Regions from separate parts of the Senimuribacter intestinalis genome, predicted to be linked through region 2. Evidence: riboswitches for the same ligand, from Rfam matches in the RefSeq annotation. Region 2 holds a riboswitch; each other region holds the start of a gene.
What was found. Region 2 has a riboswitch for cobalamin ahead of NFR88_RS09770 (homing endonuclease associated repeat-containing protein). Riboswitches for the same ligand answer to the same signal wherever they lie in the genome.
Positions count from the first base shown of each region.

Region 1: another riboswitch for cobalamin. It lies ahead of NFR88_RS02875 (energy-coupling factor transporter transmembrane component T); the one in region 2 lies ahead of NFR88_RS09770 (homing endonuclease associated repeat-containing protein).
Region 3: another riboswitch for cobalamin. It lies ahead of NFR88_RS03915 (radical SAM/SPASM domain-containing protein); the one in region 2 lies ahead of NFR88_RS09770 (homing endonuclease associated repeat-containing protein).
Region 4: another riboswitch for cobalamin. It lies ahead of NFR88_RS06210 (NCS2 family permease); the one in region 2 lies ahead of NFR88_RS09770 (homing endonuclease associated repeat-containing protein).

Region 1 is NZ_CALPCF010000002.1:170,727-178,771, forward strand. Features, by position in the region: gene map (type I methionyl aminopeptidase) at 1-522, shown strand, start outside; gene infA (translation initiation factor IF-1) at 542-760, shown strand; gene rpmJ (50S ribosomal protein L36) at 898-1,011, shown strand; gene rpsM (30S ribosomal protein S13) at 1,133-1,501, shown strand; gene rpsK (30S ribosomal protein S11) at 1,519-1,917, shown strand; gene rpsD (30S ribosomal protein S4) at 1,940-2,560, shown strand; gene NFR88_RS02860 (DNA-directed RNA polymerase subunit alpha) at 2,610-3,554, shown strand; gene rplQ (50S ribosomal protein L17) at 3,685-4,026, shown strand; gene NFR88_RS02870 (Rpn family recombination-promoting nuclease/putative transposase) at 4,120-5,031, opposite strand; cobalamin riboswitch at 5,308-5,499, shown strand; gene NFR88_RS02875 (energy-coupling factor transporter transmembrane component T) at 5,615-6,523, shown strand; gene NFR88_RS02880 (ABC transporter ATP-binding protein) at 6,496-8,045, shown strand, end outside.
Region 2 is NZ_CALPCF010000010.1:49,677-57,721, forward strand. Features, by position in the region: gene NFR88_RS09765 (sirohydrochlorin cobaltochelatase) at 1-789, opposite strand, end outside; gene NFR88_RS09770 (homing endonuclease associated repeat-containing protein) at 803-1,834, opposite strand; cobalamin riboswitch at 1,949-2,128, opposite strand; cobalamin riboswitch at 2,256-2,438, shown strand; gene NFR88_RS09775 (energy-coupling factor ABC transporter permease) at 2,599-3,348, shown strand; gene NFR88_RS09780 (energy-coupling factor ABC transporter substrate-binding protein) at 3,350-3,670, shown strand; gene cbiQ (cobalt ECF transporter T component CbiQ) at 3,678-4,454, shown strand; gene NFR88_RS09790 (energy-coupling factor ABC transporter ATP-binding protein) at 4,472-5,314, shown strand; gene NFR88_RS09795 (KilA-N domain-containing protein) at 5,353-6,195, opposite strand; gene NFR88_RS09800 (NUDIX hydrolase) at 6,760-7,326, opposite strand; gene miaB (tRNA (N6-isopentenyl adenosine(37)-C2)-methylthiotransferase MiaB) at 7,323-8,045, opposite strand, start outside.
Region 3 is NZ_CALPCF010000003.1:106,701-114,745, reverse strand. Features, by position in the region: gene NFR88_RS03950 (alanine-tRNA synthetase second additional domain-containing protein) at 1-319, shown strand, start outside; gene NFR88_RS03945 (fumarate hydratase) at 334-1,173, shown strand; gene NFR88_RS03940 (Fe-S-containing hydro-lyase) at 1,192-1,749, shown strand; gene NFR88_RS03935 (GntR family transcriptional regulator) at 1,752-2,741, shown strand; gene NFR88_RS03930 (TetR/AcrR family transcriptional regulator) at 3,249-3,848, shown strand; gene NFR88_RS03925 (ABC transporter ATP-binding protein) at 3,853-4,734, shown strand; gene NFR88_RS03920 (ABC transporter permease subunit) at 4,731-5,516, shown strand; cobalamin riboswitch at 5,503-5,694, shown strand; gene NFR88_RS03915 (radical SAM/SPASM domain-containing protein) at 5,829-7,199, shown strand; gene NFR88_RS03910 (TetR/AcrR family transcriptional regulator) at 7,332-7,931, shown strand; gene NFR88_RS03905 (aldo/keto reductase) at 7,955-8,045, shown strand, end outside.
Region 4 is NZ_CALPCF010000005.1:15,514-23,558, reverse strand. Features, by position in the region: gene NFR88_RS06215 (helix-turn-helix domain-containing protein) at 162-863, shown strand; gene NFR88_RS06210 (NCS2 family permease) at 867-2,174, opposite strand; cobalamin riboswitch at 2,241-2,415, opposite strand; gene NFR88_RS06205 (hypothetical protein) at 2,662-2,841, opposite strand; gene NFR88_RS06200 (GNAT family N-acetyltransferase) at 2,847-3,386, opposite strand; gene rpoC (DNA-directed RNA polymerase subunit beta') at 3,845-7,669, opposite strand; gene rpoB (DNA-directed RNA polymerase subunit beta) at 7,687-8,045, opposite strand, start outside.

The DNA.
Region 1 (8,045 bases), on a different contig from region 2:
GTGCATGGCATTCCCGACAAGCATCGAATCATTCAGGAAGGCGATATTGTCAGCGTAGATGTGGGTTCGACCTACAAAGGCTATGTCAGTGACGCAGCAAGAACTTACGCTATCGGCAAAGTTGCACCTGAAGCACAAAGGCTGATTGATGTTACCAGAGAAAGCTTTTTCGAAGGTATCAAGTTTGCAAGAGCGGGAAACAGACTGTCAGATATCTCTCATGCCATTCAGGTACATGCGGAGGGTGCAGGATTTTCTGTTATTCGTGACTTTGTAGGACACGGCGTAGGAAGAGATATGCACGAGGATCCGCAGATTCCTAACTACGGCAAGCCGGGAAAAGGACCGAGACTGGTCAGCGGTATGGTATTTGCTATTGAACCGATGATTTGTCAGGGCGGCTACGAAGTAGAGACGCTGCTCAACGACTGGACAGTGGTTACAGCTGACGGAAAGCTTGCAGCGCATTATGAAAATACTGTTGTTATTAATGATGGTGAGCCTGAACTGCTTACCTTATAGTAAAGAGAGAGGTGTATTTATGGCGAAAAAAGACGTCATCGAAGCAATGGGAACCGTTGTAGACGCACAGCCAAACGCTATGTTCAAGGTGAAGCTTGAAAACGGTTTTGAAGTACTCGCACACATTTCAGGAAAAATCAGAATGAATTATATCAGAATCCTTCCGGGAGATAAAGTGAAAGTGGAACTTTCACCTTATGACCTGACTCGCGGAAGAATTATCTGGAGAGATAAATAATTCCCTCGGCTCCGCCCTGGGAATTATAGACAAGATAAAATCTTTCGCAGCTTCGCTGTAAGGAAATCTTGTTTGAAATTCCCTCGACTTCGCTCAGGAATTATAGAAAATCGCATAGATATGGAGGAGGAATTAAAATGAAAGTTAGAGCTTCCGTAAAACCAATCTGTGAAAAGTGCAAAGTAATCAAAAGAAACGGACGAGTAATGGTTATCTGTGAAAATCCGAAGCACAAACAGAGACAAGGTTAATTAAATTCGTTAAATCCCCTGTGAGGACCAGGACCGCAGGGAAGATAAAATTTATTGTTATTAGAACCCCTGTCTGTATCACCCCTGGAAGGTGACGGAAGATAGGAGAAGGAGGAAACGTATGGCTCGTATAGCCGGTGTCGACTTACCAAGAGACAAAAGAGTAGAAATTGGTTTAACTTACATTTACGGTATCGGAAGAAAAACCTCAAATGTAATCCTTGAAAAAGCAGGCGTAAATCCTGATACAAGGGTAAAAGACCTGACTGAAGATGAAGCTGGTAAAATCAGAAAGATCATCGATGAAGAATACCTTGTAGAAGGTGACCTTAGAAGAGAGGTTTCTCTGAACATCAAGAGACTGATGGAAATCGGCAGCTACAGAGGTATCAGACATAGAAGAGGTCTGCCTGTTAGAGGTCAGAAAACAAAGACAAACGCTAGAACTCGCAAAGGTCCTAAAAAGACTGTAGGCAGAAAGAAGAAATAAGAAGGAGGTAGGAAACAATGGCTAAAACTGCTAAAAAGGTAGTTAGAAAAAAGAAAAGAGAACGTAAGAACATTGAAAAAGGCCAGGCACATATCCAATCCACCTTTAACAATACTTTAGTCACTCTTACAGATATGGACGGAAATGCACTTTCCTGGTCCAGCGCAGGTTCCCTGGGTTTCAAGGGTTCCAGAAAGTCTACTCCATACGCTGCACAGATGGCTGCTGAAGAAGCAACTAAAGGTGCACTGGAACACGGCTTAAAAACAGTTGAAGTTTACGTAAAGGGTCCAGGATCCGGAAGAGAAGCTGCTATCAGAGCACTGCAGGCAGCTGGTCTTGAAATCACTATGATTAAGGATATCACACCGATTCCGCACAACGGATGCAGACCGCCAAAGAGAAGAAGAGTCTAATTGAAGGGAGGAGTAATATAACATGGCAAGATATACAGACGCTAACTGCAGATTATGCAGAAGAGAAGGCCAGAAGCTTTTCTTGAAGGGTGAAAGATGCTATAGCGGCAAATGCGCAATTGAGAAGAGAAATTACGCTCCCGGTCAGCACGGTCAGTCCAGAAAGAAGACTTCTGACTATGGACTGCAGCTCCGCGAAAAGCAGAAAGCTAAGAGATTCTACGGAATGCAGGAAAAGCAGTTTAGAAATTTATTTGATAAAGCTGCTAGAAAACAGGGTAAGACAGGTGAAAACTTACTGATCTTATTAGAAACAAGACTGGACAACGCAGTTTACAGATTAGGTTTTGCATCTTCCAGAAAAGAAGCAAGACAGCTGGTTGTTCACGGACATTTCACAGTAAACGGCAAGAAAGCTACAGCTCCATCTATGCAGCTGAAAGCTGGTGATGTCATTAAAGTTAAGGAAAAGAGCACAAGCTCCCCTAAATTTAAGGAAATCAAAGAAATGTCAATCACTGTACCTTCATGGATGGCAGTAGACGTTGAGAAATTAGAAGGTAAAGTTGTTGCTATGCCAACAAGAGAAGATATCGATACTCCGGTTGCAGAGCACTTAATCGTCGAATTGTACTCCAAGTAAACAAGCGGCATAAAACCGGTATTACTTGGAATAAGAAGGAGGGTTTTTAGTGATAGAAATCGAAAAACCAACAATCACTAAGTTTGTGGACGAAGACGGTACTTACGGCAAATTTGTCGTAGAACCTCTTGAAAGAGGTTATGGTACAACACTGGGAAACTGCATGAGAAGAATTCTTTTGAGTTCGCTTCCGGGTGCTGCTGTAACTTCTGTAAAAATCGACGGAATACTTCACGAGTTTTCAACGATACCAGGTGTCAAAGAAGACGTAACAGAAATCATCTTAAACTTAAAGAAACTTGCTGTAAGACTGAACGGCGATAATACAAAGCGGGTAATCATCAATGCAGTTGGTCCAAAAGTTGTAACGGCTGCCGACATTATTGGTGATTCCGAAATGGAAATTTTCAATCCTGAGCTGCATATTGCAACACTGGAGGAAAATGCTACACTTGTAATGGAAATCAATCTTGCAAGAGGCAGAGGCTATGTACCTGCTGACCAGAACAAGACAGAAAGCACACCGATTTCAGTGATTCCAGTTGACTCTATCTACACACCTGTTAGAAAAGTCAACTATACAGTAGAGAACACAAGAGTTGGTCAGGTCACTGACTTTGACAGATTGATTCTGGAAATTTGGACAGATGGTTCCATCACACCGGAGGAAGGCGTATCCATAGGAGCGAAGATTATGCAGGAACACCTGAATCTCTTCATTCAGCTGGACGACTCCACCGATGGCATGGAAATCATGGTCGCAAAAGAAGAAGACCAGAAAGAAAAAGCGCTGGAAATGACAATTGATGAATTGGAACTTTCCGTTCGTTCCTTCAACTGTTTGAAGAGAGCTGCAATTAACACTGTTGAAGAGTTGACCGAACGCACCGAAGAGGATATGATGAAGGTTAGAAACCTTGGTAAGAAGTCCCTCGACGAAGTGAAAGCAAAATTAGAAGAATTAGGACTTGGTCTCAAACCAAGCGACGATTAATCATTTGCACAAACCATGATACGACTTGTGCCAAGCTGCTCACGCGGTTCGCAGGGCACAAAAGCATAAGGTCTCCCCATCAATTTCCCCTGGAAATTGGGGCGAGAACCATTACGAAAGGAGAATTGATATGCCAGGATATAGAAAACTGGGCAGACCTACTGCTCACAGAAAAGCTATGCTGAGAAATCTGGTAACTGATCTGCTCAGAGAAGGTAGAATTTCTACTACTGACTGCAGAGCTAAGGAAGCTAGAAGAGAAGCAGAAAAGCTGATTACACTTGCAAAGCGCGGCGACCTTCACGCAAGAAGACAGGCGCTGGCATACATCTACGACGAAAGCGTAGTAAGCAAGCTGTTTGATGAAATTGCACCAAAGTATGCTGACAGAAACGGTGGATATACAAGAATTCTGAAGCTGGGACCTAGAAGAGGCGATTGCGCTGAAGTAGTGTTCGTAGAATTAGTATAATCAAACATCAACTTAATACTAAACATGAAAACCCTGTAAGGCATACGCCTTGCAGGGTTTGTTCATTCTATATTTCTTTATGGATGGGAACGCTTAGTACGTCTTGCTATATTTTAAATAGTACTCTTGTGCTTTATCCTCGGTTAGGGAGAAGTGCTTTTGCAGCTTAGAGAGAATCTGTACCTGCGTCTTTCCTTCTTCCAGATTATCCAAAATAAGGGCGGCGATGCCCTGTTCTATACCTTCTGCTTTACCTTCTGCGAGACCTTCTCGTCTGGCTGCATCACGTTCCGTAGTACGGTCGTGTTTTGCCATCTCCTCATGCCATAAGAGAACTTCTAAGACTTCATCGTCTGTAACATTTTTGTATACCCGATCGGACATATGGATTGCCTCCTCATCAGTTTCTAAGAGTTTTGCAACATAGTCTTCTTTCTGGTCATCACCAACGTATTTTATATAGGAACAGAACTGCTCCAACGGGCTCATCAGCGAAGGATCTTGCGCCTGCAGTTTCCCCAACTCCAGAAAATGAATTTCCAGCTTGTCAGTCAGAGGGTACCCGTAGGTGTCCTCTGCCATGATAAACCGGGTATGGAAATCCGGAATATGGCTGAACTGTATGCCGTTGACAAAAGAGATGACTACGTTTTTCTTCATTTTATCATAGTTTTCCCCGGAATCCAATGAAGAATTTGTCATGCGGCAGCCATACAGCAGAATACGGTTTTCGAAGCCATCCTGTACTTTATTCTGCATTTCCACGTTGAACTGCTCTCCATCATGGGTTTTGGCGCGGATGTCCATAATCGTGCCTTTATCGCTCGGTTTGAAGCCTTTGTGCACGCTGTTTAGAACGGTAACCTCTGTAATGGGATCATCTTTGCGGTCCAGAACCAGATTCAGCATAGCCATCAGTGCATGGCGGGATGCATCTGTATCGGACGCATAGACAAAGTAGAAGACCAGATCATCAGTCAGGCGTAATTGTGATTTTTGTTTCATATTTCTCCCTTTCTTTGAACGAAATCAGCAAAATCAAAAAAGAGAAAATGACAAAATAGTAAAAGTTTGCCTTTTTCTCCTTGTACTAATTTTATCATGGAAAAATCCCCTAGTCAATACAAAATTTGGAAGATGATAGACTGAAAGAAGAAACGGGCTGCCAGCTATGTTTTGAGAAAATACTTTGTAAAAATGGTAAACTGATTTGGAAGCAGAGTTTTATACTGTACAAAGCTTTCCGCCTGTGCTATACTGTATATAAATCATTAGAAACAATTGAATGAAACTATTTCATGTTCTGATAAGTTGTCAGCTAAGAGGGAAGCAGGTGTGAGTCCTGCGCGGTTACCGTCGCTGTATTGAAGGAATGCTGCTAAGAAACCACTAACGTTTCGTGGTGAAACGTCGGGAAGGATAGCAGTGTGATGATTTCTGAGCCAGAAGACCTGCATGGAGTACTGAAGCGGCTGACGGTTATTGGCTAAGCAAGATAGAACATACAGAAAAAACGGACTGTAGCACCTTTGTGCTACAGCCTTTTTATTGTCTGAGGAAAATAATCTCATATCACAGGAGGTGGGCTATGGAAAATAAAGGACTTGGTGAAACGGCGGAATTTTGTTCCTTTCACCCCCTTGTAAACATTACCTATTTTGCACTGGTTGTGGGTATTACTATGTTTTCTATTTCACCGTACTTTTTGGCGGTGAGCCTGGTATTTTCCTGGAGCTATGCCTTCGTGCTCAAAGGCTTTAAGAGCCTGAAGCTGAACCTTGGGATTTCGCTGGCTATGCTTCTTGTCATGGTAATTATCAACATGTTCTTCAACAACAATGGAGAAACGGTGCTGATGTATATCAATACCAACAGGATTACAGCCGAGTCTATCGTTTACGGTATTGCATCTGCAGTTATGCTCATTGCCGTGGTTGTGTGGTTTTCCTGTTTCAACGTAATTATTACAGCGGATAAGCTGATTTACCTCTTCGGAAAAGTTGCACCAGTGCTGGGGCTGACCCTGTCCATGATTTTCAGATTTATCCCCCTGCTCAAAAACCGCTTTGCGGAAATTACTCTGGGACAAAAATGCATGAAACGCAGTCATACCGAAGGAAATTTAATCAGACGCGCCAGACAGCTTTTAAAGGAAGTATCCATCTTAATCGCATGGTCATTGGAAGCATCTATTGAAAGTGCCGACTCTATGGAAGCCAGAGGTTATGGACTGAAGGGCAGAACAAGCTTTCACCTCTTCAAGTTTTCGAGAAGAGATATTGCCATGCTGATATTGATGGCAGTGACGGCATGTCCGGTATTTTATGGGGCTTATCTGGGTGTTACCAACATGTACTTTTATCCGAAACTGGTCTTTCCTCAGTTGGATTTGACAACAGCGCTGATTTTAATCAGCTACGCAATTTTATCAGCGGCACCGATGATTGTCGATATCATAGGAGAATATAAATGGAAACAATTAGACTTGAACATGTGACTTTTTCTTATCCTCTAGCGGAAGGTAACGCCTTAAAGGATGTAAGTTTTGCTATAGAGCCCAGCGAGTTTATCGTACTGTGCGGCAAGTCGGGCTGCGGAAAAAGCACTCTTTTGAAGCAACTGAAGAAAAATTTGATTCCCTACGGCAATCTGCAGGGGCAGGTTTTGTACTGTGGAGAGCCTGTGGCAGACCTCGATGATCGGCGCAGTGTAACGGAAATTGGATTTGTACAGCAGAATCCGGACAATCAGATTGTTACGGATAAGGTTTGGCACGAGCTTGCCTTTGGTCTTGAAAGTTTGGGCATGGACAATGCGACTATTAAGCGAAAAGTGGCAGAAATGGCAAGCTATTTCGACATTCAGGGCTGGTTTCGCAAAAATGTAAGCGAACTGTCTGGCGGACAGAAGCAGCTTCTCAATCTGGCGTCCATTATGGCAATGCAGCCGAAGCTTCTGATTCTGGACGAACCGACTTCCCAGCTGGATCCTATTGCGGCTTCAGAATTTTTATCAACAATATATAAAATTAACAGAGATCTTGGTACGACCATTATTATTTCGGAACATCGCCTTGAGGAGATATTCCCTATGGCAGACAAAGTCATGGTTATGGACAAAGGTGAGGTTATCGCTTTTGATGAGCCGGGAAAAATTGGAGAATTCCTGTCCGGAGAATCAGAAGCGGATAGGCATCCAATGTTCTATGGGCTGCCTGCAGTGATGAGAATTTTTTCTAGTGTATTGCCTGATGAGAAGAGCCCGCTGACCATCAGAGAGGGCAGACTTAAGGCGGCAGAACTGCTGGAGGGAAAGAGCCCGGAGGTTACAACACCAGTAGAAGAGCAGCCGGCAGAGTCTTCCGGCAAGGCAGTAATCACGGTGAAAGACCTTTGGTTTAAATACAGCAGAGAAAGCGGTGAAGTACTGCGGGGTCTGAATCTTTCCGTGGAAGAGAATCAGTGGTATTGTCTTCTTGGCGGAAATGGAACCGGAAAGAGTACGACCCTGAAAATGATTGCAGGCATGCTAAAGGCGCAGCGGGGCACGGTGAAAACCGACAGGGATATCATGTCTATGCTTCCACAGAATCCGCAGGCGCTTTTTACAGAGATTACAGTGGAAGAGGAACTGCTGGAAGCCCTGCATTTTATGAAAATGTCAGACAGCAGCAGAATTGAGCATGTTAACGCTATGCTTAAGCTGATGGAAATAGAGCATCTTCGCAAGGCGAATCCTTACGATTTGTCTGGTGGAGAACAGCAGAGGCTGGCACTTGGCAAAATCCTTCTGCTGGAGCCTAAGATTCTGCTTTTGGATGAGCCGACTAAGGGGCTTGATCCTTTTTTCAAGAGAACCCTTGCGGGGATTCTGCGAAAGCTGGTGGAAAGCGGCGTGACCATTTTTATGGTTTCTCACGATGTAGAGTTCTGCGCAGAATATGCGGATAAGTGCGCAATGTTCTTTGACGGAGACATTGTATCTATTGGTGATCCGAAGACCTTCTTCTCCGGCAACAA
Region 2 (8,045 bases):
TTCAAATGCCCTTGCTGTATGCTGCGCAAAAATTTCTCTGATTGCAGGAATCTGCCCCATGCCTCGCAGTACACACTGCACCGCATAGCCCTCTTTTTCCAGAATCGTTTTCCATGAATCTTCATCATCACTTGCCATATCGTTATTGGCATGATCGCCTGCAACAATCATTAAAGGCTGCAGCACAATTTTTTCATAACCGCCTTCCTTTAAGGCAGGAAGAATATCTTCCAGCGTTGGTACCGCTTCCACAGTTGCGATAAAATAGTTGTGGTGTCCCTGTTTTCTGAGCTCATCTTGCAAATCAAAGTATACCCTGTTTGCCTCAACACCTGTTCCATGTCCCATCAACACCACGGCCGTCTTTTCATCCGTATGCTCTTTTGTGTCTTCCACCATGGCAGCTGCAACTTTCTCAAAATCCTCTTTATCAGTTAAAAGAGGTTCTCCAAGTACTGCAGCTGCAAAAAGATCTCTATGTTTTTCCACATCGCGCAGAAGGTCGTGATACTCTGTTCCATTCATCAAATGTGTCGGCTGTATCACCAGCTTTCTGAATCCATCTGCTGCTGCATGCTGCAGTGACTCAGCTTCGTTGTCGATATGAAGTCCATCTCTTTTCTTTAGCTTATTAATAATCATCTGACTGGTAAAAGCACGCCGCACCGGATAATCTGAAAAAGCATCCGCAACTGCCTGCTCAATAGCATCTATTGTGACCTTTCTATTTTCGTTATAGCTGGTGCCAAAGCTGACTACCAGAATCGCGGTGTCTTGTTTCTGATTCATCTTTTTATTCCTCTTACTTTCCTTGATTACTATTTTTCTTTTTATTTTTCTCCTCGTAGTATTCCTTTGGCGTAACGCCAATCTGATAGAGAACGTTACCCCAGGAACCGCATTTTTCGTGCAAATCCTGCCGCAGCTGTCTTGGCACTTCCTTTTTCATAGGAATTTTTCCGTTTTTCAGATAGATATCTTTTACCATACCAAGGCGCTTTCTATCATCTTCATCCAGATTCAATACCTTATAATAGCAGCCATAGAGACTGTCAGAATGATGCCTTCGATTTTCTGTCATTCTATGGTCGATATAAATATCGTGAAAAGGCTCCATTCGGAGGACCGGTTCCAAATCAATCTGAAACAGCGCATTGCGCCAGGAGCCGCATCGCTCTATGAGCGCCTGCTTAACAGCCTGTTCAATTTCTCCATGAAGAGGACTTCGTCCTATTTCATGAGCAAAATTTCTAACTGCTTCCAGCATATTGATATATTCCAGTTCTAAATCAGGAATCTTATAGACTGCTCTTTTAAGAAAATCAGCATCCAGCTTTGCAGCTTTAATAACAGAAGTCCAGCCGCTGTAATATTTTTTGATTTCCCTGCAAACCTCAGGCAGATCTCTGGGATGCGGAATTTTCCCAAGCTCCAGTGCTTTTTCTCTGACCATGTCAAGAAGCTTTTCCTTATGCAATCGCTCTTTTTCCATCTGCTCCATAGTTTTTCCGCCTTTACCTGCTGACGCGGAAAGCCCTGCAGCACGAAGCGCATAAGGCCATTTACCAAACCTTTGTTTGATGTAGTCTTTCAATATCCAAAATACTTCTCCCTGCGTAGGGCCATACCCCAGTTCTGACGCTAAACGCCTTAGATAAGCGAGCAGTTCTTCATCAGAAAAGCTTTGGTAGACACATTTGCCGTCCGGACTTGCTAATGCATAATTTTTCCAGACAGCAGAAGTTTTGTCATTCTGCCCGTATTTCCTGTCTGGATTTCGACTGATCTTTTCAATCAGCAGCTTCTTCCTTAGCTCTAACTCTCTTTCTTCCACTTTGATTTCTCCTAAGCAAGTTTTAATATTAGAATAATAAAAATGCTGTAGCAAAATATGCTACAGCCCGTATTTTCTGTATCTGTCGTTTAGGAAACCTGATAACCGTCAGGCGCACTCCTAGTATTTCAAGCAGGTCTTCTGGCTCGGATATCTTCATCATGCACACCTTCCCAGACTATCTGTCCAGTGGTATTTCGGCATGACTCCTTCCTTACAGCGGCGGCAACCGCACAGGATTTGCACCTGTTTCCCTCTTTGCTGTTAAAACAGACAAGAAATACTTGTCATTCAGTTGTTATTTCAAAGCATCAACGCTTCTACGCTGACATTGTATCATATCAAATCGCATTTGTACAGAATCTTTTTTTGCCCCTATCCTCCGCTTGACAAAATACAACCTCCGGTAATATAATGAGGTTACAATTGAATGTATAAGGGTCCCTTTCAAGGGGTTTAAAAGAGAAGCAGGTGAAAGTCCTGCACGGTCGCGCCGCTGTAATGACGTAGCCCTATCTTAATTTATGTCACTGGGAAACTGGGAAGGCAAGATAAGGGTGCCAGATGTCTAAGTCAGAAGAACTACCCAAATACAGCCAATTTACACAGGTTACGAACGATGACCGGGTGTGAACACGAAACGGAAAGTATTTTTTGCATACTTTTCTATCGCTGCACCTGTCATAAATGACAGGATTTTTTATTGCGTAGAGATACAACATTTCGTGTTTTGTTCATTTGTTTATCAAGAAAGGAGATACTTTATGACAAAAAGGCAAAAATTATTTTTATCAATTGTAACAGTTTTTTCACTGGTCTTTGGTATGGTTCCCACGGCAAATGCCATGCACATTATGGAGGGCTACTTACCCGGAACCTACTGTCTGGTATGGGGAGCGATATGCGTTCCATTTCTTATCTGGGGTTTTTTCTCCATCAGAAATACCCTTACAGATAATAGAAAAATTATCACTGTACTTGCCATGGCAGGTGCATTTATCTTTGTAATTTCCTCGCTAAAAATTCCATCGGTTACAGGAAGCTGCTCTCACATGACAGGAACCGGTCTTGGCGCAATCCTTTTCGGTCCTGCAGCAGTCAGCATTTTGGGAATTATCGTACTTTTATTTCAGGCAATTCTGCTGGCTCACGGCGGTCTTACTACCCTTGGAGCGAACACTTTCTCCATGGCTATCGCAGGACCTTTTATCACCTATGGCGTGTACAAGCTATGCAAAAAGTTAAAGGTAAACAAAATGTTTTCTGTATTTCTGGCAGCTGCCTTAGGTGATTTGCTTACATACTGCATTACCAGTCTGCAGCTGGCTCTGGCTTATCCTTCAGAAGTAGGAGGTGTCGGTGCTTCTCTTGCGAAATTCATGGGTATTTTTGCTACGACGCAAGTACCTCTTGCTATCGTAGAAGGCATTTTGACTGTTATCATCGTCATCGGTTTAGAATCCTTTGCGAAACCTGAACTGAAATCAATCGGATTTATCAAGGAGGGCAAATAATATGGATAAGAAGAAATCTAAAAAGGGTCTTGTGGTTCTGCTTCTGATTCTGGCAATTCTCATCGCAGTCGTACCCTTCTTAATGCTCAAAGACGCTGAATTTGGCGGCTCTGATGACGCTGCTGGCGGCGCTATAGAAGAAATACAGGGCGGTGAATATGAACCTTGGTTTACACCGATTTTGGAAAGCTATCTGGGCGGTGAAATTCCCGGTGAAATCGAAAGTTTAATTTTCTGCGTACAGACCGGTATCGGAGTCGGCATTCTCGCCTTCTTTATGGGTCGGTTTTACGAAAGAAAAAAATGGATGAAGGATGAATAAATAAATTATGATTATTGTAGATAAGCTGTGCTATTTGTCAAAACTCAGATATGTAAACCCCATGGAAAAGTTCGCTTTTGCAATGCTGACTCTCATTTTTTGTATTGTCAGTCGTTCCATTGCTATGGGCGTCTTTGTCATTGGAGTCAACAGCTGGCTAACCATTGTTCGCGGCGGTATTTCCGCTGCCAGATACAGAAATTTGATGATGGTCCCCCTGGCCTTTCTCATACTGAGCACTACTGCCATTATCATCAACATCGGAAAACATCCCCTTGACGCCTTTGCAGTTCCTATTGGAAGCTGGTACGTCACTGGAAGTTTTGCAGGCATTTTGCACGGGGCACAGCTTATCACTACAGCACTAGCCGCCGTATCCTGTCTATACTTTTTATCTTTTAATACTACTATGACAGATATTCTAAGCGTCCTCAGAAAGCTTCATGTGCCAGCTCTTATGATAGAGCTCATGCTTCTGATTTACCGGTATATCTTTGTGCTGCTGGACGTAGCCTACTACATTTCCACTTCACAAAGCGCCCGCCTTGGACACAAGGATTTTAAAACATCAATAAAATCTTTTGCCTCTATGGTGCAGGCGCTGTTTATCAGATCTATGAAGCGTTCCAGAAATCTTTATGACGCTATGGAGTCCAGAGGATATGATGGTGAAATTAGAGTGCTGGAAGAAAGCCATCCCACCAGCAAAAGAAATATCTACTACATTGTACTTTATGAAACTGCCCTTTTGGCTTTTACTTTATGGTTTAAATTATGGAGATAGGAGCTTCCGCGAAAGACATGACGAAAGATATTATCATTAAAGCAGACAATTTATTTTTTTCCTACGACGACGAAAAAAGCTATTCCTTAAACGGACTCAGTCTGGAAATTGAGCGTGGCCGCAAGGTTGCCTTTATGGGTGCAAACGGCGCTGGAAAGTCTACTTTTTTCCTGTGCTTAAACGGCATTCACAAACCTTCAGAAGGTACACTCTACTTAGACGGAAAGCCTGTGGACTACAGCAAAAAAGGTCTTTTAGACCTTCGAAGCAAGGTAGGCATTGTCTTTCAGGACCCGGATAATCAGCTGTTTTCTGCCTCAGTGACACAGGAAATTTCTTTTGGCGCTCTTAACATGGGAATGAGCGAGCAAGATGCACGCAAAGAGGTCGCAAAAGTCATCGAAACTCTGGAAATTACAGATTTTCAGCATAAACCCACCCACTCTCTTTCCGGAGGTCAAAAGAAACAGGTTTCTATTGCCGATGTTTTAGTCATGCACCCGGAAATCATCATTTTAGATGAACCAGCCTCCTCTCTCGACCCTAAGCATACAATCATCGTCAACAAAATTGTGGATATGCTCGTAGAACAAGGTATTACAATTCTTATGTCCACCCATAACGTCGATTATGCTTTGGAATGGGCTGATGAAATCGTATTAATTGCAGAAGGTAAAACACTGATGCACGGCACTCCTGTCGAGGTTTTTTCAAACGACACCATCTTGCAGCAGACCAATTTAAAAAAGCCTGCAGCCATGGAGCTCTTTGAAAGCCTCGTAAAAAAAGGCATCCTGCCTGCGGATCTGCCGGTACCAAAATCCCTGAAGGTTCTTGAGGAATATATTAGTGCGGTTTAATTTTGCAACCCTGTTAAACTCTGGTTTGCAGGAAAACACTAGCGTTCTGCTACTTGCGGAAGATTATTCAAGCTTACAGCTTCCAACGTCTGCAGTTGTTGTATCGTCAGTTGACGAAGCAACTCCATTCTCTCTTTTTGATTTTTCCCTTGGGTAATCAGAATGGCATTATAACTCTCTAAATTTGCAAGCACCAAAAGCTGATTTAGTGTCGCACCATCTCTCATATTTCCTTTTACCATAGGATTTTCGACTTTCCACTGCTTCGCTGTTTTTCCAAATAAAACAACATTCAACATGTCAGCTTCATTTGCATATGTATAAGCAATCTGCGCAGGCGTTAATTCCGGTGGAATAAGATTTTCTTTAATTGCATTCGTATGTATCTTATAATTTAATTTGGAAATTTCTCTATTCAAATTCCAGTTCAAAGATAATCGACTATTCTCGTCCGTCTTCAATCTTCTGTAATCTTTCATTATATATAACTGAAATTCTGGCGAAATCCACGTTGCAAAGGACATTGCAATATCACTATGGGCATATGTTCCTCCATAACGTCCTGCTTTTGAAACAATTCCAATAGCTTCTGTAGCTTCTATCCATTTCTTTGGTGACATTGTAAATGCATTTGCTCCTGCCTGTTTTCTAAACCCCTCGAATTCGAGGGGTTTAAAATCCGGATTATGGAGTTTTTCCCATAATCCCAAAAATTCTATCACATCCCGATTTCTCATCCAATTTTGAATAACTGCTGTTGGGTCATCACTCTTATACCGAGCAATATCTGTTAATGAAATGAATTCATTTTCAAAATCCTGTGTGTAAATTCCAATATCTATTCCATTCGCATGAATCGTATCCTTGATTACTTTCCCCATTGTTCCTCCTGCTATTGTGTCATTATAATCTCACTAAAAAGAAACCCGCCTGCACATAACTATAATGTTAACTCTTTAGTAATTCATTATAGCTATTTTGTTCGTCTTTTGCAATGTAAAATCAACTCAATTATAGCTTTTTCTTTCTGTACGAATGTTGATTTTGTCACTTCACAATTTCTTCCGTACTCACCTGCAAAACAGTTTTTAGTTTGAGTCTTTACATCTTTATAGTCGCCTAATGCTAACAACGTTTGAAATTTCTTTATAGCCTTCTCATAACTGGAGATGAATTTTTTCCCCATCAATTTAGTAGCATTAGATTCCTGCAGAAATGCATATATAATAAAAAAACTCCTAAAATATGCATAATTTTTCGACCATACATGCATATTTTCAGGAGTTTTCTTCAAAATATGTACAACTCTCTATATATTCAGCTAAAATTTCCTATAAACGACATGAGTTTTCTTAAAAAAATGCATATATTCGAAGTTTATCGTCAAAATATGCACGATAATGTGCATATTTTAAGTATTTTTTCAAAATATATGCACACCGCACCTACGCCCTGCTAATAAGCTTTCCATATACCCGCTTTAGCATCCACGGTTCGCTGACGCGCTGCGCAAGCTGACTGACAGGAATCCACTGCACTCCGCTGTTTTCATCTGCTTTAACAGAAAGCGGCGCATTTTCATCTGCCTGCAGCAGGTAGGTCAAATTCAAATGAAGGTGTGACGGCACGTAATCGCCGCGTTTTTCATGACCGTCTACGGTGATAATTTCAAGAGAAAACGGTACACGCCGCAGCACCTTGAAATCCTGCACCCCAGTTTCTTCCTTTGCTTCACGGATTGCAACAGAAAGCAGATCGGCTTCACCGTCAGCGTGACCGCCAGTCCAGGCCCAAGAGTCATACAGATTGTGGTAGACCATAAGTACTTTATCGCCACCATCATTGACAATCCACGAGGAAGCTGTAAAATGTGCAGTCAGATTCTCCCGCACCAGACAATTGTCGTTTTCTTGTAAAAAACGAAGCATAACTTCCCTATCCCGCGCTTCCTGCTCACAGCCCGGCACAAAATCTGTAATGACAGTGCAAAGATTTCTCAGCTTCGGATTCATAAAATTTCTCCTTCCAGGCTGAAGGTGTTGCTCTTTGTAATCTTTACATCTATCATCTTTCCTGTCATGTCAGTCTCGCTGCGGAAGTTCACCAGCTTAAACCCATCGGTTCTTCCTGCAAAGGTTTTACTTCCTGTTTTGCTCGGTCCTTCTACCAGCACCTGCTGCACAGTTCCCACATAGGCGGCGTTCTTTTCCGCGCTGATGCCGTTCATCAATTCTACCAGCCGATTAAACCGCTCATGCTTAACTTCCTCTGGAATCTGATCCTCATACTTTTCCGCCGGCGTGCCCTTCCTGATGGAATATAGGAAAGTAAAAGCGGAATCATAGCGTGCTTTGCTGACTAAATCCAGCGTTTCTGCAAAGTCCTCTTCTGTTTCTCCCGGAAATCCTACAATAATATCCGTTGACATAGTGATGCCAGGTACAGCAGTTTTCAGCTTCTCAACAAGAGCCAGATACTGCTCTTTATCGTAGTGACGGTTCATGGCTTTGAGAATCCGGCTGCTGCCTGACTGTACCGGCAGATGAATATTCTTGCAGAGCTTATCGCAGTCCACAAATGCCTGGATTAGCTTATCAGACAAATCTTTCGGATGTGAAGTCATAAAACGGATCCGCTCAAGCCCTTCTATTTCATTGAGCATATAGATTAACGCTGCAAAATCCACCCCATCTGCGCCTTTATAAGAATTGACATTCTGCCCTAAAAGCAT
Region 3 (8,045 bases), on a different contig from region 2:
CAAGAGAGGCTTTTCTTTGGGCTTTAAGGAAAAACCGGATATCGACATCGATGCGCTGAAAAATGCAGTCAACGAATACATCGCTCAGGATCTTTCTGTCAGCTTTTTTGACGAGGATCACGTGAAAATCGGCGAGTTGGTACACCCTTGCACGGGTCCTAGAATCCACGTCCGTTCTACCGGCGAGATTGAAAACTTCCGCCTGCTGAAAGAAATCTTTTATGACTCCATGCAGGAGATGTATTTGATTATTGGGCTTGTAGGCGAGCGCTGGGATGTGGAAACGGGTGACTTGAACAGAATTAAGCTGCATATTTAAGGAAGGAATATATCATGAGAGAAATCAAAGCAGAACAGATTACGCAGACGGTCAGAGACCTTTGTATCGAGGCAAACTGCCATCTGCCGGAGGATATCAAAGGGGCTATTGCAGGGTGCAAAGCCTGTGAGCCTTTTGACATTGCAAAAAATATTTTAGATAAAATCGAAGAGAACTATCAGATTGCAGATACAGACAACGTGCCAATCTGTCAGGATACCGGCCTTGCCTGCGTTTTTCTTGAGATTGGGCAGGAGGTGCACATCGACGGAAATTTGAAGGAGGCTGTAGACGAAGGCGTGCGCCGGGGCTATACTGAAGGTTTCCTGCGCAAATCCTGCGTCAAGGATCCCATCGATAGAGTCAATACAGGAGACAATACGCCGGCGGTGATTTACTATGACATCGTGCCAGGCAACGCCTTAAAAATTACCGTTGCGCCAAAGGGCTTTGGCAGTGAAAACATGAGCCAGATTAAGATGTTGAAACCCTCTGACGGTCTTGCCGGTGTAAAAGAATTTATTCTGAAGGTGGTAGAGGATGCAGGACCTAATCCATGTCCGCCTATCGTGGTGGGCGTAGGCATTGGCGGCACCTTTGACAAAGCGGCATTTCTTGCGAAGAAAGCACTTATGCGTCCGGCAGATGAGAGAAATGCAAATCCGTTCTATGAAGACCTTGAAAAAGAAATGCTGGAGAAAATCAACGCACTTGGTATTGGACCGCAGGGCTTTGGCGGAAAAACCACGGCGCTTGCAGTCAACATCGAGACCTTGCCAACCCATATTGCAGGGCTTCCGTGCGCAGTCAATATCAACTGCCATGTAACCAGACATAAGAGTGCAGTATTATAGAAGGAGAGGCGGAAAGATATGGAGAAGAAAATTACGATGCCGCTGACGGCAGATAAGACAAAAGACCTGCGCGCAGGAGATAATGTACTGATTAGCGGCGTGATTTATACGGGAAGAGATGCTGCTCACAAGCGACTTTGCGAACTTTTGGCAGAGGGAAAGACGCTTCCCATCGATGTGAAGGACAGTATTATTTACTATGTAGGTCCTGCGCCGGCAAAACCGGGTCAGGTGATCGGTTCTGCGGGGCCAACCACCAGCTACCGTATGGACGCATATGCACCGGCGCTTTTGGATCTGGGACTTAAGGGCATGATTGGAAAAGGCAAGCGTTCGCCAGAGGTAATCGAGGCCATGAAACGAAACGGTGCGGTATACTTTGGCGCCATCGGCGGAGCTGGGGCGCTCCTTGCCAAGTGCATCAAAAAAGCGGAAGTAGTCTGCTATGAAGATTTGGGCGCAGAGGCGGTGCGCCGTTTGGAAGTGGAAAACCTTCCGGCAGTTGTGATCATCGATAGTCAGGGAAATAATTTGTATGAAGACGGCAGGAAAGCATATCTTGCCGTGGAGAAATAGCTATGTTTGTGGATTTTAAGCTGGATACGGCAAGTCAAAAGCCGATTTACAAGCAAATTGCGGAGCGGATTTCCGATGCAATTAAAGACGGGAAGCTGGCTGCGGGGTTTAAATTGCCAACGGTGCGGGATCTTTCCGGAGAAATCGGTGTAGCGTGCGGTACCATCAAACACGCTTATGAGTATCTGGAAGAACAGGGTTTTGTAGAAATGGTGCAGGGCAGCGGTTCTTTTGTCATAGATCAGAAAGAGGATTTTGCCAGCCGTAAAGAAAAAGCCATGATAGCAATCGACCAACTCTTCACCAGACTGGAAAGTCTGGGGTTTACGCCGAGAGAAATGGAAATCTATCTAGATCTGAAGCTGAGGGGGCTTGCGGAAAAATACGATGTGGTGAAGGTTGCTTTGGTGGACTGTAATCCTGAGACGCTACAGATGATTGAGGGGCAGCTTTCCCAGATTGGCTATGCTGAGACGGCAGCCTTTGATCTTGATAGAATCGAGGAAGCAGCGGAAAGTCTCAATGCGGATTACGATTTGATTTTAACTACGTCCACCCATTTTACAGAGGTGGAATCCTACCTAAGAAGCAATAAACCGCTTGCGATGGTTGCCATGACGCCGTCGGTGCATACCATTGTCCGTCTGGCTAAAATTGGAGATACGCAGAAGGTGGGCATTTTCTGCGCCAGCGACGCATTCGCGGGTGTAGTCAGAAATAACTGCCAGGGGCTGGGCAGCTGGAGTGAAGGGATGGCGACGCAGCTTGCGGGGTTCTTTGGAAAAGAGGAACAGTTCTTTGCTGAGAACGATGTAGTCATCGTGCCGGAAGGCTATGAAACCTTTATCGCGTCTAAGGAAAAGCAGTTTTTGCGCAGCTTTTGCGAGCGGGGCGGGGAACTGGTTTCCTATAGTTATAAGGTGGACAAGGGGTCTTTTCTCCACGTGGTAGATCAGATTAAACGGGTGATGAACAAGAAGCGGAGCATGTGATTGCGTTATCTGTGATATTTAATCGCAGGGTCAGAAGAATGTATTGCGGGAGATACGCGTTTTCAGATTGCGGTTGTGCAGATGATGCGATAAAAATTGTTTCTACACAACTTTTTGTTGGTTCGGTTGTGCAGGGAAAGCTTGAAAAAAGTAATTTGCACAACTTTTACGAAAATCGTGGCGTTTAATATTATGTATGTTGTGCAAAGCAAGATAAAAATGACTCGTTTTGCACAACTTTTTTGATGAAAAAAATGTTTTTTCGCGTTACGGAGCGCAAAAGTTGTGCAAGAGGCAGCGTGGGCAGTAGGATTTGCACAACCAGCAGGAGTGGAAGTTGTGCAAATTAGTGATGAAGTGGCGACATATGCACAATCATATGCAAAACCTGCCGTAGAAAAATACCAGGAAACTGGATAGAAGGAATTGCACCCTTCTCAAAATCGGTCAACGGCTTTATAATAGAATAAAGTCGGTCGGGAATGGAGGAGTTACCGTGAACGAAAAATTTTTTTCTTTGCCGGAAGAAAAACAGCAAGCAATCATCAATGCAGGTTACAAGGTTTTTCGCAGAATACCTATCATAACAGTCCTATGCGTGAAATCGCAGAGGCAGCGGGAATCAGCAAATCGCTGCTGTTTCACTATTTTCACAACAAGAAGGAATTATATCTGTTTTTGTGGGATACTTGTGCAAAGAAGACCATTGCATATTTGACTGAATGCGAATGCTACAGTCAGCAGGGGTTGTTTGAGAGTATGGAACGGGGCATGCGGGCAAAAATGGAACTGATCAGTCAGTATCCGGACATGGCGAATTTTACCATCAAAGCATTTTACGAAAAGGACCCGGAAATCTGCGCAGCTGTTTCTGAAAGCTATCACCGGTATTTTAACCTGAAAGCGGATCGCGCCCGTATCAACTTTGATCCGGCGCAGTTTGTGCCAGGACTGGATATTCCCATGATGTACAGGGAGATGTACTGGGCGTCGGAAGGATATCTGTGGGAGATGGTGCAGCGAGGACCTGTGAATACCGCAGAAATGGAAAAGGATTTTACCAGACTGATCGCATTTTGGAAAAGTATTTATCTTCGGAAGGAGTGACGAGATGGATGCAATCAAGTTAGAAAATTTGACTAAATATTATGGAAAAAACCGGGGAATCTCTGGCGTCAGTCTGACCGTTTCCGAAGGAGAATTCTTTGGATTCATCGGTCCCAACGGCGCAGGGAAATCTACGACAATCCGCACGATGATGGGGCTCATAAAAAAGACCGGAGGAGACGCCTGGGTGAGCGGACTTGCTGCTTGCGAAGAAAGAGAGCAGATTCTTGCCAGGACTGGATATCTTCCGTCGGAAGCAATTTTTTATCGCGGAATGCGGGTGAAAGATATCTTGAAGCTGTCTGCGGACTTGCGAAAAAAGGACTGCAGAAAGGAAGCTGTGCGGCTTTGTGAAAGATTACAACTTTCTGAGAAACGAAAAGTGGAGGAACTCTCTTTTGGTAACAGGAAAAAAGTCGCCATTGTCTGCGCGCTGCAGCATCAGCCGGAAATTTTAATTCTGGACGAACCGACCAGCGGTCTTGACCCACTGATGCAGAAAGAATTTTTTGAAATTCTTCGGGAGCGCAATGCAGATGGAACGACTATTTTTTTGTCCAGTCATATTTTGTCGGAGGTGCAGCGAAATTGCAGCCGCGCCGCCATCATTCGAGCAGGAAAGATCATTGCCTGCGATCGGGTAGAAGCCCTTTCTCGCACCAGCGCCAGGCGTGTTGCGGTTTGCGGCAGCGTAAATCTTGACGGACTTTGCGGAATTCGTGACCGGAAAGAGATTGCGGGGCAGACCAGCTTTCTTTACAGCGGCGATATGAACAAGTTGCTGAGAAGGCTTGCGGATGGACAGATTGCGGATCTCGCCGTATCTGAGCCGGATTTGGAAGAGGTATTTCTTCACTATTATGAAAAGGATGGTGAGGCGCTGTGATATTGGTTAGACATGAGCTGAGACAGGGTCGCGTTTCGTTTTTGATTTGGACCGCGGCGATTTCTTTTCTTCTGGCAGTTTGCATCTTCCTCTTTCCGGAGATGAAAGGACAGATGGAGAGTGTTGGCGATGTGTTTGCTTCCATGGGCTCTTTTTCCGACGCTTTTGGAATGGACCGTCTGAACTTCGGCAGGCTGACTGGGTTTTATGCTGTGGAATGCGGTAATGTGCTGGGGCTTGGCGGCGCATTCTATGCCTGTCTGTGCGCGGCTGGTATTTTGAGCAAGGAAGAAAAAGATGGAACGGCTGAATTTCTGCTGACCCATCCGATTAGCCGCAGGCGGGTCGTGACAGAAAAACTCCTTGCGGTATTGGTGCAGGTGACGGCGATGAATCTGCTGGTTTATGGGATTTCTGTGTGCGCTATAGCGGCGGTAGGTGAAGCGATTCCCTGGAGGGAAATCAATTTGCTGCATCTTGCGTATTATCTGCTGCAACTGGAGCTGGCGGGGATTTGCTTCGGGATTTCTGCTTTCACACGTAAAGGCAGCGTGGGCGCCGGACTTGGCATCGCTTTTATGATGTATTTTCTGAATCTCATTGCCAACATTGCGGAAGCGGCGGCGTTTTTAAAATATGTGACGCCTTTCGCCTACTGCGAAGGAGCGGATATCGTGACAGCGGGCAGTCTCGATGGGACACTGGTCGCAATCGGGATGGTAATTGGGCTGCTTGGGATTGGAGCCGGCTATTTGCGGTATGTAAAAAAAGATATTTATTAAATCATGTTCTCCCGATTGGATTGGGCGCTAAGATGGAAGCAGGTGAGAATCCTGCACGGTACCGCCACTGTAAGGGAGAGTTCTTGTTCGAGGGTTTTAGACTAGCCCCTGGAAACGGGAAGGTGAGTAAGAACGATGCCCTTTGAGTTAGGAGACATGCAGAAAATACGGGCTGCACCATTTTGGTGCAGCTTTTGATTAGTCAAATCCAGGAAATTGTCTAGTTCTAATTTTTGAAAAGTGCAGTATAATATGTTACGAAAAAAAGGAAATATATCTTCATAGAGACGAATAAACTGGAGGTGGAATATTTTGGTAAAGGATGTAAAACATATCATGGAAAGAAAAGCCTTCGAAAAAGGCTTGGAGTCGATTATCAACAAGGGACAGGAAAAGGATTTGACCGAAGTTATGCTTCCTATGATTAATATGCTGGAGAAAATTTTAGGAGACGCATGGGAAGGTTCTTCCTATGAACTTTTGAGAAAGCTGGCAAAAGACCCGAATAGCAAGTGGACCCATTATACACAAAATATTTTGCGCAATGTGGATCCGCATATTTTGAAGACCTTTGCTTTAAATGCCGGATATGAGTCTGGTTTTCGTGGTTACAAGACTTCTCTGAAAATGTCTGAAAGATACCAGTGCAATATTCCATGGATTATTCTGATGGACCCTACAACAGCGTGCAATATGCACTGTACCGGTTGTTGGGCTGCGGAATATGGCGATAAAATGAACCTTTCTTTTGAGGATATGGATAGAATTATCACAGAAGGTAAAGAATTGGGTATTCACGCTTTTCTGTTCACCGGCGGCGAACCGCTGATTAAGAAAAAGGAAATTATCCGTCTGTGCGAAAAACACAGCGATTGTGCATTTCATGCGTTTACCAACGGTACACTGATTGATGAAGCATTCTGTGACGACCTTCTTCGAGTAGGTAATTTCTTTGTATCGGTTAGCATTGAGGGTTTTGAAGAAAGCAACGACGGGAGAAGAGGAGAAGGCCATTTCCAGAAAGCCTTGGCGGCGATGGATTTGATGCATGAAAAGAGAATTCCTTTCGGTGTGTCGATTTGCTATACGAGCAAGAACTATTTGACTGTAACCAGTGATGAATTCCTGGATATGCTTATCGATAAAGGCTGTGTTTTTGCATGGTATTTCCATTATATGCCGGTGGGTGTCAATGCGAGTACAGAACTGCTTTTGACACCGGAACAGAGAGTTTATATGCACGATAAAATCAGGGAAATCCGCGGTATTACAGGTGGTAAAGAGATATTTGCGATTGACTTTCAAAACGATGGAGAGTTTGTACATGGCTGCATTGCGGCAGGGGAAAGGTATTGCCATATCAATGCCAACGGAGACGTGGAACCTTGTGTATTTATTCACTACTCCGGCGCTAATATCAAAGAAAAGTCACTTCTTGATTGTTTGCGTCAGCCGCTATTTCTTGCATATCGTGATGGACAGCCGTTTAATGACAATCATCTGCGGCCTTGCCCTATGCTGGAAAACCCAGGAATTCTGCAGGAATTAGTAAAGAAGACCGGAGCAAAATCTACGGATTTAGAAGCGCCGGAATCCTGTGAGCATCTTTGTGGAAAGTGCACAGAATATGCAAAGAACTGGGCGCCGGTGGCAGATAAACTGTGGGAGCAGGATAGGAAATAAACATATGCTGCAAGAGATAAGCTGCGCTGTTTGATGAGGAAATATCAAGCAGTGCAGTTTTTTTAAAATTGACTATAAGTCATTGACTGATAGTCAATTATACAGTATAATAAAGAAAAAGGAGGCACGCTTATGACGAGCAGACAGATTGCTGCCCTTGCAACAAAGAAAAAACTGCTGGATGCAGGCAGCAAAATTATCGCAGAGAAAGGACTTTCTCAGGCGACAGTTGACGAGATCACTGCACTGGCAGGTGTTTCGAAGGGCACCTTTTATACTTATTTTAAGAAGAAAGAGGATATTGTATTTGCGCTTGGATATGGTGCTTTCAGCGAGGTTTTGGATAAGGCCATGAGCCTGCAGGATACTTTCATAGAAAAAATCATCTATTATATGGTGCATTTTTCGGCATGTATTGAAGACAGCGGATATAAGCTTTCTCAGGAGTGGATCAGAAGTTTGTCTGATATTTCTTCTTCGGAGGAGACAGGTCCCCGTGGAAAGCTCAAGTTTGATCTGGATTCGATCAGCCGATTGATTCAGGCAGGGGTAGAAGAAGGAAATCTGGCAAAAGATACGCCGGCAGAAGTTTTAACCCATACTTTGGCGGATATACTTTACGGGCAGATGTTCTGCTGGAGTGTAAGTGACGGCAGCTACAGTCTGAGAGCGCGCACAGAAGAATTTTGCGAGACCTGTCTGCCAGAGATTTTCAAAGCGTACGCACTTTAATTCAACAAAAAGGAGGAAATGTGATGAATGACCTTGGGAAAGACATTAAGAAGCTGGGATTCGGATTGATGAGACTGCCGCAGAAGGACGGCGTCATCGATGTAGAGGAAACCA
Region 4 (8,045 bases), on a different contig from region 2:
TTTCAAAAAACGGTATTTTCATTTTACGACTATTTTCTGCACTTTTTTCCAACAACATTGGATTTTTTGCATAAAATATGCTATACTAATAAAAAACTTTACGAGTTTTACTTTATTTCAGAGAAAAAAGCAATTATATGAAATCTTTGCGGAGGTACAGCATGGAAGAAACAATACGCAGTATACTTGGTCAGCGCATTCGTCACTACAGGAAACAAAAACATTACAGTTTGGCAGAATTTGCTCTACTCATTAACAAAAGTAAATCTTCCCTTTCAAAATATGAGCGTGGGGAAGTATCAATTGATGTGGAAACACTCATTATTATTGCAAAGAATCTTGATGTTCATATTTCACAGCTTCTTGACATGGACTATTTACTTCCAACTGAGAATTTATCACAAGAAACACCCGGTTCTTCACAACCAGGAAAAATCTATTATGTGTACGTACCCTCTCTCATACAGAAAAAAAACAAAGAGGTCAACATCTTGACCATAAATCAAGAAAAAGCTTCCTTTTATGGGCGTGTAGTCGACCCCACCGATTTTGCTAAGTGCACCTATTATTACACAGGAACAGTGCAGACTTTCGATTCATCCCAGAGGATTTTCCTCGCAAATACTGCAAATAAAAATGATTTGCTGGTTCTGGATCTTACCAGCAATTTTGGTACATCTTCAATTATCGTTGGTCTGTTCTGCAGTCTTTCCCTTGGTCGATACGATTCCTTTGTCAGCAAATGTATCGCTACCGAGAATCCTCTTACCGACCTCACCGAAGCCACTGCACTCACAGCTCCAACACGTGATGAATTGAACCAGCTAAAGAAAAGGCATATATTCAAAATACTGCAAACCTAAATTTTACAGGCAGAAATAAAGAAAAAATACCATAGCCAGCGCCACAACAGGCAGATTCACCTCATTTCTTCTGCCAGCGGCAATTTTGCAAATCAGATAAAAAATAAATCCCGCAGCAATTCCTGTCGTAATGGAGTATGTCATAGGCATCGCCACTATGGTAATAAATGCAGGAATGGCGTCATCCAGACGACCAAAATCAACTTTTTTCACTTCCATGAGAAGATACATTCCCACGATAATCAAAGCCGGTGCAGTTACAGCACTTGTCATCACCCCTGTCAGAGGCGAGAACACAACCGCCAGCAAGAAGCACAAAGCAGTTGTTACAGCAGTCAGACCGGTTTTTCCGCCTGCCGCAATCCCGGAAATCGATTCCGCATAGCATGTAACGGTAGAGGTTCCAAATAAAGCGCCCATCACAGAACCTGCCGCATCAGCAATTAAAATCGACCCGCTTCCCGGCATGGTTCCCTTTTCATCAGTCATTCCCGCCCTGGAGCTGGTGCCGATTAAAAAACCAAGGGTATCAAACATATCAACCATGGTCAATGAGATAATAAGCGCAATAAGTGACAGGATACCGGACAAGCCCGCTTTTCCTGAAATCAATCCGGAAAAATCAAGCTTAAAAGCCACGTCCGCTATTGCGCCCGGAAACTCTGCAAGGTGGTCGGGCATCGCTGTCTGTCCTGCCGCCAGACTCAGTACAATCGTTATCACCATACCGATAATCAAACTTCCATTTATGTTCAATACCACCAAAACAGCTGTGATTGCCACTCCAAGCAATGCAATCAGAACTGTAGGCGAACTGAGATCCCCGAGAGCAGGCATTCCGCTTGCTAAAGATATAATCCCTGTATCCAGAAGACCAATGAGCGCTATAAACAGACCCACGCCGGCGCTTATAGCGTATTTCAGATTTACAGGTACTGCATTGATTATCTTATCTCTCAGAGGCGAGATAACAATTAGAAAAAATAGGATTCCGGAAAGGAAGGTAAGTGCCAGCGCCTGCTGCCATGAATATCCGTAAATTCCGCATAGGGTATACGCAAAAAAGGCATTCATCCCCATACCCGGCGCCATCGCAAAAGGCTTATTGCTCAAAAATGCACACAGCAGCGTGCCTGCTGCGGCAGAAAGACATGTAGCAACCATAACGCCGCCGGAACTCATGCCTGTAGATGACAGAAATACCGGGTTCAGAAAAATGATATACGCCATGGCAAAAAAGGTTGTCAGACCGGCGCGTACTTCCTGTCTGACAGTGGTGTGATTTTCTTCCAGTTTAAATAGTTTTTTCATTAGTGCCCTCCATATAAAAAAATAACGCATCCGGCAGAGATACTTTCGCATCATATCTCTCCAATGCGTTTGCGCTGCTTCCCAGCTGGTGTTCTGACTCCAGTATCAGCATCTTTCTTCGCCTTCCCGGTTTCCCAGTGACATCATGAAGAAGACTCCTCTGTTACAGCGTTGGCGGCGTACAGGAATTTCACCTGTTTTCCTTTAAACCCTTTCGGGTACTGGCAAGCTCTTTTCAATTTTCATATATCATTATACACAATTTGAGCGAAAATGCAAGACTTTTGCATGTCTTCAAACAGGGCAAAGGCATGAAAAAAGAAATGTGACAAATATTCGTGATTCTTTTATTTTTGTCAACATCAGAAACCGTTCTCAGACTGACGGAAAAATCTCTTGAAGAGTGTACAAAAGGAAACGCCGTAAACCTGTCAAACTCCACTTATAAAGACAGCCGCCCTTTTCGCTAGGCGGCTGTTAATTATTCTTAATTCTTTAGACATCCCACCGGCACTACATAAATTCCATCCTGCCTTCGGTAAGCATAATCACCTACGCCAATAAGAATCATTAAAAAAGCCGGTTTTTTCATTTTATCTGTGTCTATTTTTTTCGGCGTGTTGGCATAATTTTTTTCGGCGTGTTGGCGTTTTTCCAGCTTATTCACTGCATTCATTTACCATATCGCTCAAAGTATTCCTCCGCCAGCATGGACATCAGGTGCACATCATAGAGGACGCCGTTCTTCCGGCAGTTCTTTCGCAGCACGCCCTCGTACTGAAATCCCAGATTCAGATACAGGTGCGCCGCTGGATTTCCCGTGTAATGATCCAGATATACCCGTTTCATCCCAAAATCCTCAAAGCACAGTTTCATGGTCGCTTCCATAGCCTGTCTGCCGTAGCCTTTGCCGCGAAGTGCCGTATCCGCAATGTAAATCCGCCAAATTTCACACTTCCAGCCTTCTATGATATCGCCAAGAATAATTCTTCCCACCGGCTCACCGCTCTCGCGCAGACAAATAGTGTACTGGCGCATATCGGCAGCCTCATCAAATTTCACATATGCCTTGGTCACATCCTCCAGACTCTGCCCGTCCGCAATGCTGAAAAACTCCGTTACTGCAGGCTGCCTTTCCCATGGGTCAAAATACTTTAAATCCTCAAAAACGCTGTCGCGTATGATTAAATCTTTGGTTTCAATCGGGTTCATATCCTTTCTCCTTTCAGAATTCACCGCCAAATCTTTTCCCTAAATTAATTTCAATATATCGCACAATTCCTATTAAGTCAATAAAAATGACTGGCTCCCAATTTAACGATGATTCCACGATACTCCTTCCTCATGGCAAAATGCATATTTTTAAAGAAATCTCCGCAAATATGCACATCAGTCTGCATATTTGCGGGGATTTTGCATTATATATGCATATTTTTCACTGCGAACCGGTAATCGCGTTGCTATTTCAGAGTATTTTATTGGCGAAAATGCATATGAGAGGAAAAATCGCCAAAAATATGCAGATTCCTTCAGGACGTTATGCATATTTTAGGTCTTTTTTACGAATATATGCACAGGCGGCACAGAACGTACTAACAAAAAGGAGCTACCTCCTCAGATCAACCTAATTGGTCAACCGTACAAGTAGCCCCTTTACAATATCCAGTCTCTTATTCTAATTCAATCAGCTCGGATTCTTCCGGTTCCAGCACCAATGCTGTATCCATTTCCATAATACCCTCGTTAGGCATGCTCATCAAATCCAAATCTTCTGCGCTTTCATCATCCATCGCTTCCACGTCAGCTTCAGCTTCTAACAGGGCCTCTTCCTGCATACGAGTATATTCACGCATGAATTCCTCATTTACACCGTAATCCACGTCAATATTTTTGTAACGCTTCATACCGGTTCCTGCAGGAATCAGCTTACCGATGATAACGTTTTCCTTCAGACCCATCAGCTTATCGTTCTTGCCCTTAATTGCGGCATCAGTCAGAACCCTGGTGGTTTCCTGGAAGGATGCTGCAGACAAGAAGGAGTTAGTTGCCAGAGAAGCCTTGGTAATACCAAGCAGCATCTGTTTCGCTTTTGCAGGTTCGCCGTCTGCTGCAAAGGCAGCTTCGTTTGCTTCCTTGATTTCAAACTTGCTGTACAGACCACCCGGAAGCAGATCCGTATCGCCTGCGTCTTCAATCTTGAACTTGGAAAGCATCTGGCTTACGATAACCTCTACGTGCTTGTCGTTGATATCTACACCCTGGTTCTTATATACACGCTGCACTTCCTTGAGCAGGTACTGATATACGCCCTCAACACCGTTGAGTCTCAAAATATCGTGCGGGTTCAAAGGACCGCTGGTGATGTTACCGCCGGCAAGGATATAATCGTCCTTCTTTACGGCAAGTCTTGCGCCATAAGGCACAACGTAAGTCATATCTTCTCCGTCATCGCTTCTTACGATAACCTCTGTCTTATTGTCAGTTCTAGGCTGAATATCGATTACTCTGCCGTTTGCCTCGCAGATTTCTGCAAGACCCTTTGGCTTTCTAGCCTCGAACAATTCCTCTACTCTCGGAAGACCGTGGGTGATATCGGAACCTGCAACACCACCGGTATGGAATGTTCTCATAGTCAGCTGTGTACCCGGCTCACCGATGGACTGTGCCGCAGTGATACCGACAGATTCACCGATATTAACCTCTTCACCTGTTGCCAGGTTTCTTCCGTAGCATTTTGCACAAATACCGGTTCTGGAGTGACAAGTCATAACGGAACGGATTGCAACGGAGTCAATGCCTGCGTTGACAACATCCATTGCCTGTTCATCGCTGATTTCCTCGCCCTGTTCAACAATGATTTCCCCGGTCTGCGGATTTACAATGTCAAGAAGCGCAGTTCTTCCTGCGATACGCTGATTCAAAGGTTCGATGACTTCTTTACCGTCGGTAAAGGCTCTAACCTCCACACCCTCGTCAGTGCCGCAGTCAAATTCCCTAACGATAACGTTATGAGATACGTCAACCAGTCTTCTTGTCAGATAACCGGAGTCGGCTGTACGAAGCGCTGTATCGGCAAGACCTTTACGAGCACCGTTGGAAGAAATGAAGTATTCCAAGATTGAAAGCCCTTCACGGAAGTTCGCCTTAATTGGAATTTCTACAGTCTTACCAGTTGCGTTCGCCATCAGACCACGCATACCGCCGACCTGTCTGATCTGGTTCTTACTACCTCTGGCTCCGGATGTTGCCATGATGTTCAGATTGTTCTGCGGATCCAAAGATTCCATCAGTGCGTCTGCTACATCATCCGTAGTCTTGTTCCAGATTTCAATAACTTTATCGTATCTTTCAGAGTTTGAAATCAGACCCATTCTGAAAGCTTTTTCGTATTTGTCAACTTCTTTCTGAGATTCTGCTACGATATCCCATTTGTTGTCAGGAATTTTCATATCGTCGATACCGATTGTAACGGCAGCCTTTGTGGAATAGTGATATCCCATATCCTTGATATAGTCAAGCATGATAACAGTTCCAGTATTGCCATGTGCTTTGTAGCACTTATCGATAATCGCACCCAGCTTTTTCTTGTCGCAAAGGAAGTCAACTTCCAAGGAATACGGGTCAACATTTCTGTCAACAAAGCCGAGATCCTGCGGAATCTGCTGGTTGTAGATGAATCTTCCCACAGTGGATTCAACCAGATGTCCTCTCTGGTCATTTTCGTCAAGGTACATTCTAACCTTTACCTTAGCGTGGATATCAACGATTTCATCCTGATATGCCATCAACATTTCATCAAGGTCAGTAAATACTTTGCCGTCGCCCTTTTCCGGTACACGCTCAAAGCCTGCGGCCTTGTGCGCTTCAGAAGCTTTTCTGTCGTTAAATTCGTCTTTATCATAGGAAACCTTTTCCTTGCCGTCAACGATTTCAACCTTTTTGCAGGTGCCCGGATAGGTCAGATAGTACGCACCCAGAATCATATCCTGTGTCGGCGTAGTGATTGGGGAACCATCCTTTGGCGCCAGAATGTTATTGATGGACAGCATCAAGAATCTGGCTTCTGCCTGTGCTTCTACGGAAAGCGGTACGTGTACCGCCATCTGGTCTCCGTCAAAGTCAGCATTGAATGCTGTACATACCAACGGGTGCAGCTTGATTGCCTTACCTTCTACCAGTACCGGTTCAAATGCCTGGATACCCAGTCTATGCAGCGTCGGTGCACGGTTCAGCATTACAGGGTGTTCTTTGATGACACCTTCTAATACATCCCATACTTCCGGTCTTACTTTTTCTACCATTCTCTTGGCGTTCTTGATATTGTGGGCATAGCCCTGTTCAACCAGTTCTTTCATGATGAAAGGCTTGAACAGTTCCAGCGCCATTTTCTTAGGCAGACCGCACTGATAGAATTTCAGTTCCGGTCCGACTACGATTACAGAACGTCCGGAGTAGTCAACACGCTTACCCAGCAGGTTCTGTCTGAAACGACCCTGCTTACCCTTCAGCATGTCGGACAAAGATTTCAGCGGTCTGGAGCCAGGACCAGTAACAGGTCTTCCTCTTCTGCCGTTGTCAATCAGAGAGTCTACAGCTTCCTGCAGCATTCTCTTTTCATTTCTGACGATAATATCAGGTGCGCCCAGTTCCAACAGACGGTTCAGTCTGTTGTTTCTGTTGATTACTCTTCTGTATAAATCATTCAGGTCAGAAGTTGCAAATCTGCCGCCGTCCAGCTGTACCATCGGTCTGATATCAGGCGGAATAACCGGAATTACTTCCAGAATCATCCATTCCGGCTTGTTTCCAGAAATTCGGAGAGCTTCTACAACTTCAAGCCGTCTTACGATTCTGATTTTCTTCTGACCGCTGGCATCCTTCAGCTTTTCTCTGAGAGATGCAGACAGCTCTTCCAGATCAATCTGAGAAAGCAGTTCTCTGACTGCCTCTGCACCCATGGCCGCTTTAAAGTCATTTCCGTACTTTTCTTTGGCTTCTCTGTACTGCATTTCAGTCAGAATTTCTTTGTAGCCAAGTCCTGTATCGCCAGGATCGGTTACGATATATGCCGCAAAGTAGAGAACTTTTTCCAGGTTTCTTGGCGTAATGTCAAGAATCAGTCCCATTCTGGAAGGGATTCCCTTGAAATACCAGATATGAGAAACCGGAGCAGCCAATTTGATGTGCCCCATTCTCTCTCTTCTCACCTTTGCTTTCGTTACTTCTACACCGCAGCGGTCGCAGACGATACCTTTATATCTGATTCTCTTGTACTTACCGCAGTGACATTCCCAGTCCTTCATAGGTCCGAAAATCTTTTCGCAGAACAGACCGTCTTTTTCCGGCTTCAGGGTTCTGTAGTTAATTGTCTCCGGCTTTGTTACTTCGCCGTGAGACCATTCCAGAATCTTTTCTGTGGAAGCCAGTTTAATCTGTAAAGATTCGAAATTATTCAATTCGAAATTGTTTGTGTTCTTATTTACATTCTCAGTCAAAGATTTCCTCCCCTTTCTTATAACTCATCATCTGCAAAGCTCTCAGTCATATCGTCGTCGGGGGTCTCTTCTGTGAATCCCTCTGCAAACAATTTTTCTTCACTTTCCAGTTCCGTATCTACGTCCATAATGCCGTCGATACCGGAAACGTCATCGTATTCGGATACTTCCTTTATCTGAATTTCTTCATTGTCCTCAGTAAGCACTCTTACATCCAGTGCCAGTGACTGCATTTCCTTGATGAGAACCTTGAAGGACTCAGGAATACCCGGTTCCGGAATATTTTCACCTTTGACAATTGCTTCATAAGTCTGTACACGACCTACGATATCATCGGATTTTACGGTGAGGATTTCCTGCAGTGTGTGTGCTGCGC